Oceanicoccus sp. KOV_DT_Chl: one gene and its partner. The protein of the gene in region 1 interacts with the protein of each later gene in a pairwise test. Links are inferred from orthologs where the notes say so. Each region holds a gene or a part of one and is shown in the gene's direction. Other genes may lie near its edges.

The links. Proteins that work in one complex are often made in the same cells at the same time.
Region 2: the proteins of UNITIG_RS01710 (region 1) and tusA interact in binary tests that used the Escherichia coli proteins (3 or more experiments, as listed by UniProt). The link is inferred for Oceanicoccus sp. KOV_DT_Chl from one-to-one orthologs.

Annotation. Positions count from the first base shown.
Region 1 is NZ_FQLF01000001.1:376,072-380,573, forward strand. Bases 1,010-3,813 are described here. They hold UNITIG_RS01710 (aminotransferase class V-fold PLP-dependent enzyme), read left to right. Parts: upstream 1,010-1,788; coding sequence 1,789-2,838; downstream 2,839-3,813. Other genes in these bases: iscR (Fe-S cluster assembly transcriptional regulator IscR), read left to right, coding at 1,169-1,642; UNITIG_RS25385 (hypothetical protein), read left to right, coding at 1,692-1,841; sufB (Fe-S cluster assembly protein SufB), read left to right, coding at 2,876-3,813. Outside these bases: rimK (30S ribosomal protein S6--L-glutamate ligase), read right to left, coding at 1-243; more of sufB, read left to right, coding at 3,814-4,312; Fe-S cluster assembly ATPase SufC, read left to right, coding at 4,360-4,502. UniProt on the Escherichia coli protein: Master enzyme that delivers sulfur to a number of partners involved in Fe-S cluster assembly, tRNA modification or cofactor biosynthesis. Catalyzes the removal of elemental sulfur from cysteine to produce alanine.
Region 2 is NZ_FQLF01000004.1:98,441-102,118, forward strand. Bases 1-2,830 are described here. They hold tusA (sulfurtransferase TusA), read left to right. Parts: upstream 1-1,212; coding sequence 1,213-1,449; downstream 1,450-2,830. Other genes in these bases: fghA (S-formylglutathione hydrolase), read left to right, coding at 1-331; UNITIG_RS15940 (YheU family protein), read left to right, coding at 338-574; UNITIG_RS15945 (hypothetical protein), read right to left, coding at 635-1,030; UNITIG_RS15955 (hypothetical protein), read right to left, coding at 1,470-2,171; UNITIG_RS15960 (TetR/AcrR family transcriptional regulator), read right to left, coding at 2,358-2,830. In the rest of the region: more of UNITIG_RS15960, read right to left, coding at 2,831-2,930; UNITIG_RS15965 (efflux RND transporter periplasmic adaptor subunit), read left to right, coding at 3,134-3,678. UniProt on the Escherichia coli protein: Sulfur carrier protein involved in sulfur trafficking in the cell. Part of a sulfur-relay system required for 2-thiolation during synthesis of 2-thiouridine of the modified wobble base 5-methylaminomethyl-2-thiouridine (mnm(5)s(2)U) in tRNA.

The DNA of each region.
Region 1 (4,502 bases):
GAGTGCCGTGCCGTAATAGGTGAGGCTAGGGCGAATTCTTGTCACTACTGAGTCGAGGTCGTCGAGCAATGCGCCACCCCGGTAGTGAGCTTCGGGCTGATCGGCATCTAATTTCATATAACACTGCTTGATATCAATAAACAACATTTCATGGCCGCGTTCTTCCCCGGCTTCGAGTAGACGTTGATTGCTATAAAGCTCTTCATTGCTGGCCAGCAAACCAATTTTTAGACCGGTTTTTATGGTTTCTGTCTGGCCATAATATTGTTCGATTTGCTGTTTGTTGATGTCGCCCAGAATACAGCGCCGAGCGGGATCGATAATTAACCGTTTTTTCATCGCTTCCCGCCCCAGCAGCATTCTAAAGCCCATCGAGTCACGGTTGGCGAGTGTCAGCTCAACTTCCCAGACGTTATCACCTAGCTTGAGTTGTGAGGAAATGACAAAGCGGGTTTCCGGCACGCCACTGGAGCTTTTAACGGTTCGTTTGTCCAGTATGGGGCGCTCACAACGGATGACGGCTTTGCGGTTGTTTTGTACCGGATGAACTTCAAAACTGACCCAGGGCACTCCATCTCTACGAAATTGATGAATGTTAAAGGCGTGGATGGATGAGGTTTTGGCGCCGGAGTCAATGCGGGCTTTGATAGCGGGTACACCCAATTCCGGGAATGAGCACCACTCGGTGCTTCCAACAATCGTTTTTGCTTTTTTACTATCCATTCTTTGCCTGTTATTAAATTAATTAAGAGCGCTTTTCTAATGGAGAAGAATTCACCGAGCATTACCTGGTTGGATGGTAGAGCGGTGTCCGCAACGCCCCAAAACCCGCAACCTCCGAGATAATCTGGACGCCAACTCTACTAAAATCCCATGCTATTAAACAGCAGCAATCCTGTTTATCTTAATTGGCTGATTAATACTGTGGTAAATATTGATGTTTATCGTCTTGGGGCGTTGGCTGGGCTGGTGAATAGGATTGCTAGGCCTTTACAAATCTGTATAATGCCGCGCACTTCGCAAGGTTATTAATAGCAGTATTCTTCCACTTGCGGTCTAGCTTTCCATTCTTAAGGTAAATCCTACTAAAACAGTAGGTTATATACTTGACTAAATTAGTAGGTTATTGCATAGTGGCGGCCACTCTCATTGTGCCGGAATTTCTATTATGCGTTTAACAACAAAAGGCCGATACGCAGTTACTGCGATGCTCGATTTGGCGATTCATACGGATTCAGGCCCCATCAGTTTGGCGGATATATCCCAGCGGCAGGGCATCTCCCTGTCATATTTAGAGCAGTTGTTCGCTAAGTTGCGGCGTGGTGAGTTGGTAAACAGTGTGCGTGGTCCCGGCGGCGGTTATTTATTGAGCCGCAGTGGCGCAGAAATTTTTGTCGCCCAGATTGTTGATGCCGTTAATGAGACAGTCGATGCCACGGGTTGTGGTGGTGACGGTGATTGCCAGCAAGGTGAAAAATGTCTAACGCATCATTTGTGGTGTGACCTTAGCGATCAAATACATTCCTTTTTGAGCAGTATCAGCCTGGCTAGTTTGGTGGATCGCCATGAGGTGCAAGAAGTATCTGCACGTCAGGATCGTGATAAAGCCGAGTCTGCTATCCCAGTAGCGACTGTTCTTTAATCGTTTATAGCGTTCCAGTATTGAGAGTAAAGATAGTAAAGAGATAGCCATGCAGCAGCCCATATATTTAGATTATGCCGCGACTACGCCTGTCGATCCTCAGGTGGCGGCAGCTATGAGTCGTTGCTTAACGATGGATGGCTTTTTTGCCAACCCCGCGCTCGCATATCTATGGCTGGCAGGCAGAAGAGCAAGTTGAAGCGGCGCGGCGAAATGTCGCTGAGCTAATAGCGTGTGATCCGCGCGAAGTCGTTTGGACGAGCGGGGCGACTGAGTCAAACAACCTGGCGCTGAAAGGGGTAATGGAAGCCGTTGATTTTAATGGTCACGTGATTACCTCAGTAACCGAACATAAAGCAGTGATCGATCCGGTTAATTGGTTGCAGCAGCGCGGCGTAGAGGTGACCTGGTTGCATCCTGACAGTAATGGCGTGATTCGTGTTGAGCAGGTGCGTGAAGCTCTTAGGGAAGATACGCGGCTGGTTAGTTTGATGCATGTGAATAATGAGACAGGGGTGATTAATCCAGTTGCCGAAGTGGGTGAACTGTGTCGCCAACAGCAAGTCTTATTTCATATAGATGCAGCGCAATCGGCAGGCAAGTTGCTACTGGATGCGCAGGCTTTACAGGCAGATTTGATTAGCTTATCGGCACACAAGTTTTATGGCCCGAAAGGGGTGGGAGCACTGTATGTACGGCGTGAAGTGCAACCGCAGCTTAAGCCTCTTATTCACGGTGGTGGTCATGAGCGCGGTATGCGTTCAGGTACCTTGGCGACCCATCAATTAGTAGGGATTGGCGAGGCGGCAAAAATCGCTGCTACTGTGGTTGCTGATGAGGCGATTCACATTGCCAGTTTGCGCGATCAAATGTGGCAGGGTATTGCCGATTTACCCGGCGTGCGGCGTAACGGTGACACCGCTCAGATAGCCCCCGGACATCTAAATGTCTGCTTTAGCGGCGTTGATGGTGAAACATTATTGCTATCGCTGCGGCAATTGGCGGTGTCCAGCGGCTCGGCTTGTACCTCGGCCAGTATGGAGCCGTCTTACGTTTTAAAAGCGATGGGCTTAAGTGATGAAGATGCCCATAGCTCGATACGTTTTTCATTGGGGCGTTTTACTAACGCTACGGATGTGGCGCAGGCCATTGACCATATCCGCACCATTTACACACAGCTACAGCAAACGGCCTAAGTTGTTTACGTAGCAATTTATAGAAAGAGTTAACACCATGACAGAGCAAATTAATCAGGCGTTAAAACGTGAATACGAAGCGGGGTTTATTTCGGCTATAGAGTCGGAAACCTTTGCTCCCGGTTTAACCGAAGATGTGATCCGGCGTATTTCGGCGATGAAAAATGAACCGGAATGGATGTTGGAGTGGCGCTTAAAAGGCTTTGCGATCTGGCAGGAAATGGAAACGCCAGAGTGGGCGCATGTGCATTATCCGGAAATTGATTTTCAAGCGATATCTTATTATTCTGCCCCCAAAAGCATGGCGGATAAACCCAAGTCTTTAGAAGAAGTCGACCCTGAATTATTGGCCACGTATGAAAAGTTAGGCATTCCACTCCTTGAGCAGCAGATGCTGGCAGGGGTGGCGGTTGATGCGGTGTTTGATTCGGTATCGGTGGTGACCACTTTCCGGGAAAAACTGGCGGAATCCGGTGTGATTTTTTGTCCCATCTCTGAAGCCTTGCAGGAATACCCCGAGCTGGTAAAAAAATATCTCGGTTCTGTGGTACCGCAACGTGATAATTATTATGCCGCGTTAAACTGTGCAGTCTTTACTGATGGTTCTTTTGTCTATATTCCTAAAGGCGTGCGTTGCCCAATGGAGTTGTCGACTTACTTCCGCATTAATGAACAAAACACCGGACAATTTGAGCGCACTTTAATTATTGCTGATGAAGGTAGTCACGTTAGTTATCTGGAGGGGTGTACTGCTCCGCAGCGCGATGAAAATCAATTGCACGCGGCAGTAGTGGAACTGATTGCTCTGGATGATGCTGAAATAAAATATTCCACCGTGCAAAACTGGTATCCCGGTGACGAGAACGGCAAGGGTGGTATTTATAATTTTGTGACCAAGCGCGCCGTCTGCCATACCAATGCCAAGGTCTCCTGGACACAAGTCGAAACTGGTTCCGCAGTAACCTGGAAATACCCTAGCTGTGTATTGCGCGGCGATAACAGCGTCGGTGAATTTTATTCCGTCGCGCTGACTCGTGGCATGCAGCAAGCCGACACGGGTACCAAAATGATTCATATGGGTAAGAACACCCGTTCAACGATTATTTCCAAAGGTATTTCAGCGGGTAAGAGTAATAACAGCTATCGCGGTTTGGTCCGCATGGGACCGCGTGCCGATGGCGCGCGTAATTTTACCCAGTGTGATTCGCTGTTAATTGGTGACCAGTGTGGCGCCCATACATTTCCTTATGTCGAATCCAGAAACCCTACCGCCATTGTTGAACATGAAGCCACCACGTCAAAAGTGTCAGATGATCAGATGTTTCTTTGTCAGCAGCGTGGCTTAAATGCAGAAAAAGCCGTGTCGATGATCGTCAATGGTTTTTGTAAGGAAGTCTTTAAAGAATTGCCGATGGAGTTTGCCGTAGAAGCGGGCAAGCTGTTAGAAATTAGTCTGGAAGGATCAGTCGGTTAACTTATAGTCACCGAAATTATCCGACCAAAATCAAGGTATTAAACAATATGTTGTCGATTAAAAATTTACAAGCCAGTGTCGAAGACAAGCAAATTTTGAAAGGTCTTACGCTGGACATCAAGCCCGGTGAAGTGCACGCGATCATGGGGCCAAATGGCGCCGGAAAAAGTACCTTGGGCTATGTGATTTC
Region 2 (3,678 bases), on another replicon or contig:
TTTTTCTCCTATTTGTGCGCCGATGCAATGCGCGTGGGGTGAAAAGGCCTTTAGTCAATACTTGGGTTCGGATCGAGAGTTGTGGCGGCAATATGATAGTTGTGAATTAATTTCCAAAGCCACTCAAAAAATACCGTTGCTGGTTGATCAGGGTGGTGATGATGAGTTTTTAGAGCAGCAGCTTAAGCCTGAGGTATTACAGCTGGTCTGCGCTGAACATAATCACCCATTAACCTTGCGGATGAAAACGGGATACGACCATAGTTATTATTTTATAAGTAGTTTTATTGGTGATCATATCAAGCATCATGCAGAAGCATTGAGTCTATAAGGACTTATGTCAGAATCTAATGAAGAATATATAGACATCCCGTACCAGCAATTATCAGTTGAAGTATTGCAGGCATTAATTGAAGAGTTTATTACCCGTGAAGGCACAGATTACGGTGTGCACGAATACTCGCTTGAGCAAAAAGTCGCGCAGGTAGAAAAACAACTGAGTTCAGGCAGGGCATTTATTGCATTTGACCCGGTGAGTGAAAGCTGCAGTGTGTTATTGCGTGAAAATAGATAAAAGCCGATGTGGATTAATATCCGAATGTCAAAGTTCTATAATTATGCTTGATCGTAGCTATTACAGTTTCGGTTCATGTATTGATAGTAAGTCTATATCAGCTAAAAAGCTCTGTGCGTAGAGTAGCCAGTCCAGCAGTGTTTGATGAACAATAATCATTTCAGTTTTCGTTTTATTTTCTTGAGTTGCAATGATTTCTGCTTGTTGGGCAATGATCGACACGATATCACTTACTTCATAGACATCTAAGTCCAGGGCAATTAATTTATCCTGTGCATTGTTTATGTGTTGCAGTCGTTGCTCGGCGATGAGGTTTTGAATACGCAAAGCTGTGGCCGGATGGTTATCTCTCAGTAATTGGAATGATAGTTCCAGGCAGTCGAGGCTGAAATAGTTTGCCGCTATTGCTATCGGGTCGATAGGCTGGGAGTGATGAAATAACGTAGCCTTGTCCAAAATAGAAGCCTCATTGGTCGTGGTAGTTATGTCGTGATGCTATTTTTGTCAGGATGATTGCGTTTCGTTTTTTCGCTATGGCCTGAACATCCAGATTAATTAGCCAAAACGATAGCAGGTATCGCTTGATAATTCTGCATGATAACGGACAATACGAAGAGATGGTAATGTTAGAATAATATATGATTTTTTCTACTGAGAAAACGCTGGATACCAGTGGTTTGATGTGCCCGGAACCGGTGATGATGTTGCATAATGCTATTCGCGATATTGATGTAGGCACCGTACTGGAAGTCATTGCCACTGATCCTTCGACGCAACGTGATATCCCCAAATTTTGCAGCTTTCTGGGTCATGAATTGTTGCGCCATGAAGAGCGTGATAACAAATTTTACTTTTATATCCAGAAACAGGGATAGCTATCTTTAGCTGCGAGTTTTTACTCGTCAAATAGCAATGCTATCGCGGCCATAGCTTCCGGGTCTTCTGATTTCAGCTGATTGGCAATTCGATATTGAAAAAAGTAGCGAAAGTTTGGATTCTCTTTGGCTGGGTAAAGACAATTATCTCCCGGTAAAACCGGGGTAACATCTACACCGGCTTCATCAATTAACATGGCCAGTATCTTGCCATCTCCCATTAATCGCCAGCTCACCACTTCTGTCAGTATCAGGCTGTGTTCATCGTCAGCGGTAAGCATCGCATGGGTGCCAATGCCATCCGGAATTTCTTGTAAAATTCGATCGCTGTTGGGCAGTTTATCCGAATGGTTGCTGGCAGTTTCCAGCTCCATTATTTTGTGTGCTGGTGGTGTATAAAATACTTGCTCGGTGGCGAGATCGTAATAACCTTCGTATAGCCCCAGGTCAGTATCGTTTAGCTCATCACAAGGGACTACCTTGTTTAGCCAGGGGACCAGGCCGACCACTTCGCCGTTTTCACGGATGCCCCAGCATAAAATTTTCATTGTGTAGAATTTATCAGCACTGGTTTGGCTGGTGGAGTAGAGCATGCATAAGCCATCATATTCAGGGGATAACCGAATAAAGCGCTCATGTTTTAGGGTGGAGTAGGTTTTACCAGAAAACAGATCAACGACGTTGCTGCTGGAAGATGAGTCGCTATGCATTGAAGTGCTCATTCGAACCTCCATTTAACCGCTTGGATAATACCCCCAGTGCTTTCTAGCGACCAGAAGTTCTAGTGTCGATTATATGCAGTTACAGCCGGAAGCTTTTTTGCTTCTTTATCGATGATGATTCTTTTTATGACTGTTTGTTCGATTATAGCTATTTTACATCAATCTGCTAGTTCTTTTATCGCTCATTTATATAAGCAATAATCCTTCCATCGCATTGATAAATAAGGCTCTTTTCTGTGGTTGATGACGATATATCTGTAATAGAGTGATACTGGTGCGTGCAATGATAATTGTACTTAGCTTGGCATCGCCATTTCTTAGTACCCCCTGGCGTTGAATTTTATTCACGATAGGCTGCATGGCCTGTACAAATTTATCGTGAGAGTGCTGAATGATATGTTGATATTGCTTGCCAATTCTAATCGCCAATATCATCCCGTCAGCATGGCTTTCCCACATATTGACATAGATGTTCAATAGCTCCCGCATGAGTTCCCGGCCATCGATTTGTCGCAGTTTTCGCAACTGGCTTTCACCTGCAAAAAAAGCAGGGCAGGTGAGTTGTTCCAGTACCGCTTCTTTATTTTCAAATAGTCGATAAAAAGTACTTCGCGCTATACCTGATTCTTGCAAAATGTTTTCGACACTAACGTTTTCAAATCCTTGGTCAACAAATAAGGTGCCACAGATGCCAAGTACTTTTTGTTTACTGCGAGTGACCCTCGGCTGCAGGCTTGAGGTGGTAGGAGGCGTTTTCATACTTGTATTCTCTTTACTAAATCAGTAATCGAACAAAATGAATGTGAAGTGTTTTGTTTGGCCAATTTGGCTTGCCAAGTAGGCCTGTAAAGGAGATTACCATAGCATAAAATAGAACACTGTTGTTTCGTTATTTCGGTTGCTGTGGTTCAATCAGTGCGTCTATCTAGTATTGAACCTTAGTCATTAAAGAATCGAACCTTATGTCAATGTTAAAGCAGTTAATAAGCCGGGTGAAACACAGCAATTTGGTGCGCCCTGCTGGAATAATAGTCGTCGCTTTTATTATTGCTGGAGTCATTATCGCCACCAAGCCGGTGATAGATACCCAGCCAGTGGTACGTGTATTACCTACTGTGGTTATTACAACGGTCACCCCGGAATCCATGTTGTTACACGTTGAGGCACAGGGTGTTGTTAGTCCACGTTCCGAAGTCCAGTTAATGTCAGAAGTTGACGGTCGGGTAAAAAACATGAGCCCGAATCTGGTGGTCGGAGGATATATTCATCACGGCGAGTTGTTACTGTCTCTGGATGATGAAGATTATCAGGATGCCGTTTCCTTAAGTGAGGCGGCTAGAGCTAAAGCGGAAGTAGAGTTTGAGTTGGCTAGTGCTGAGCTTCAGCGTCTGGAAAAACTTTATAGCAAAAAATTAGCCAGTGAATCGCAACTTGACCAGGCGCGGCGTACCGCGAAAGTGGCTACGGCAAATTTTAATGAGAGTCATATTCGACTAAAACGGGCGCA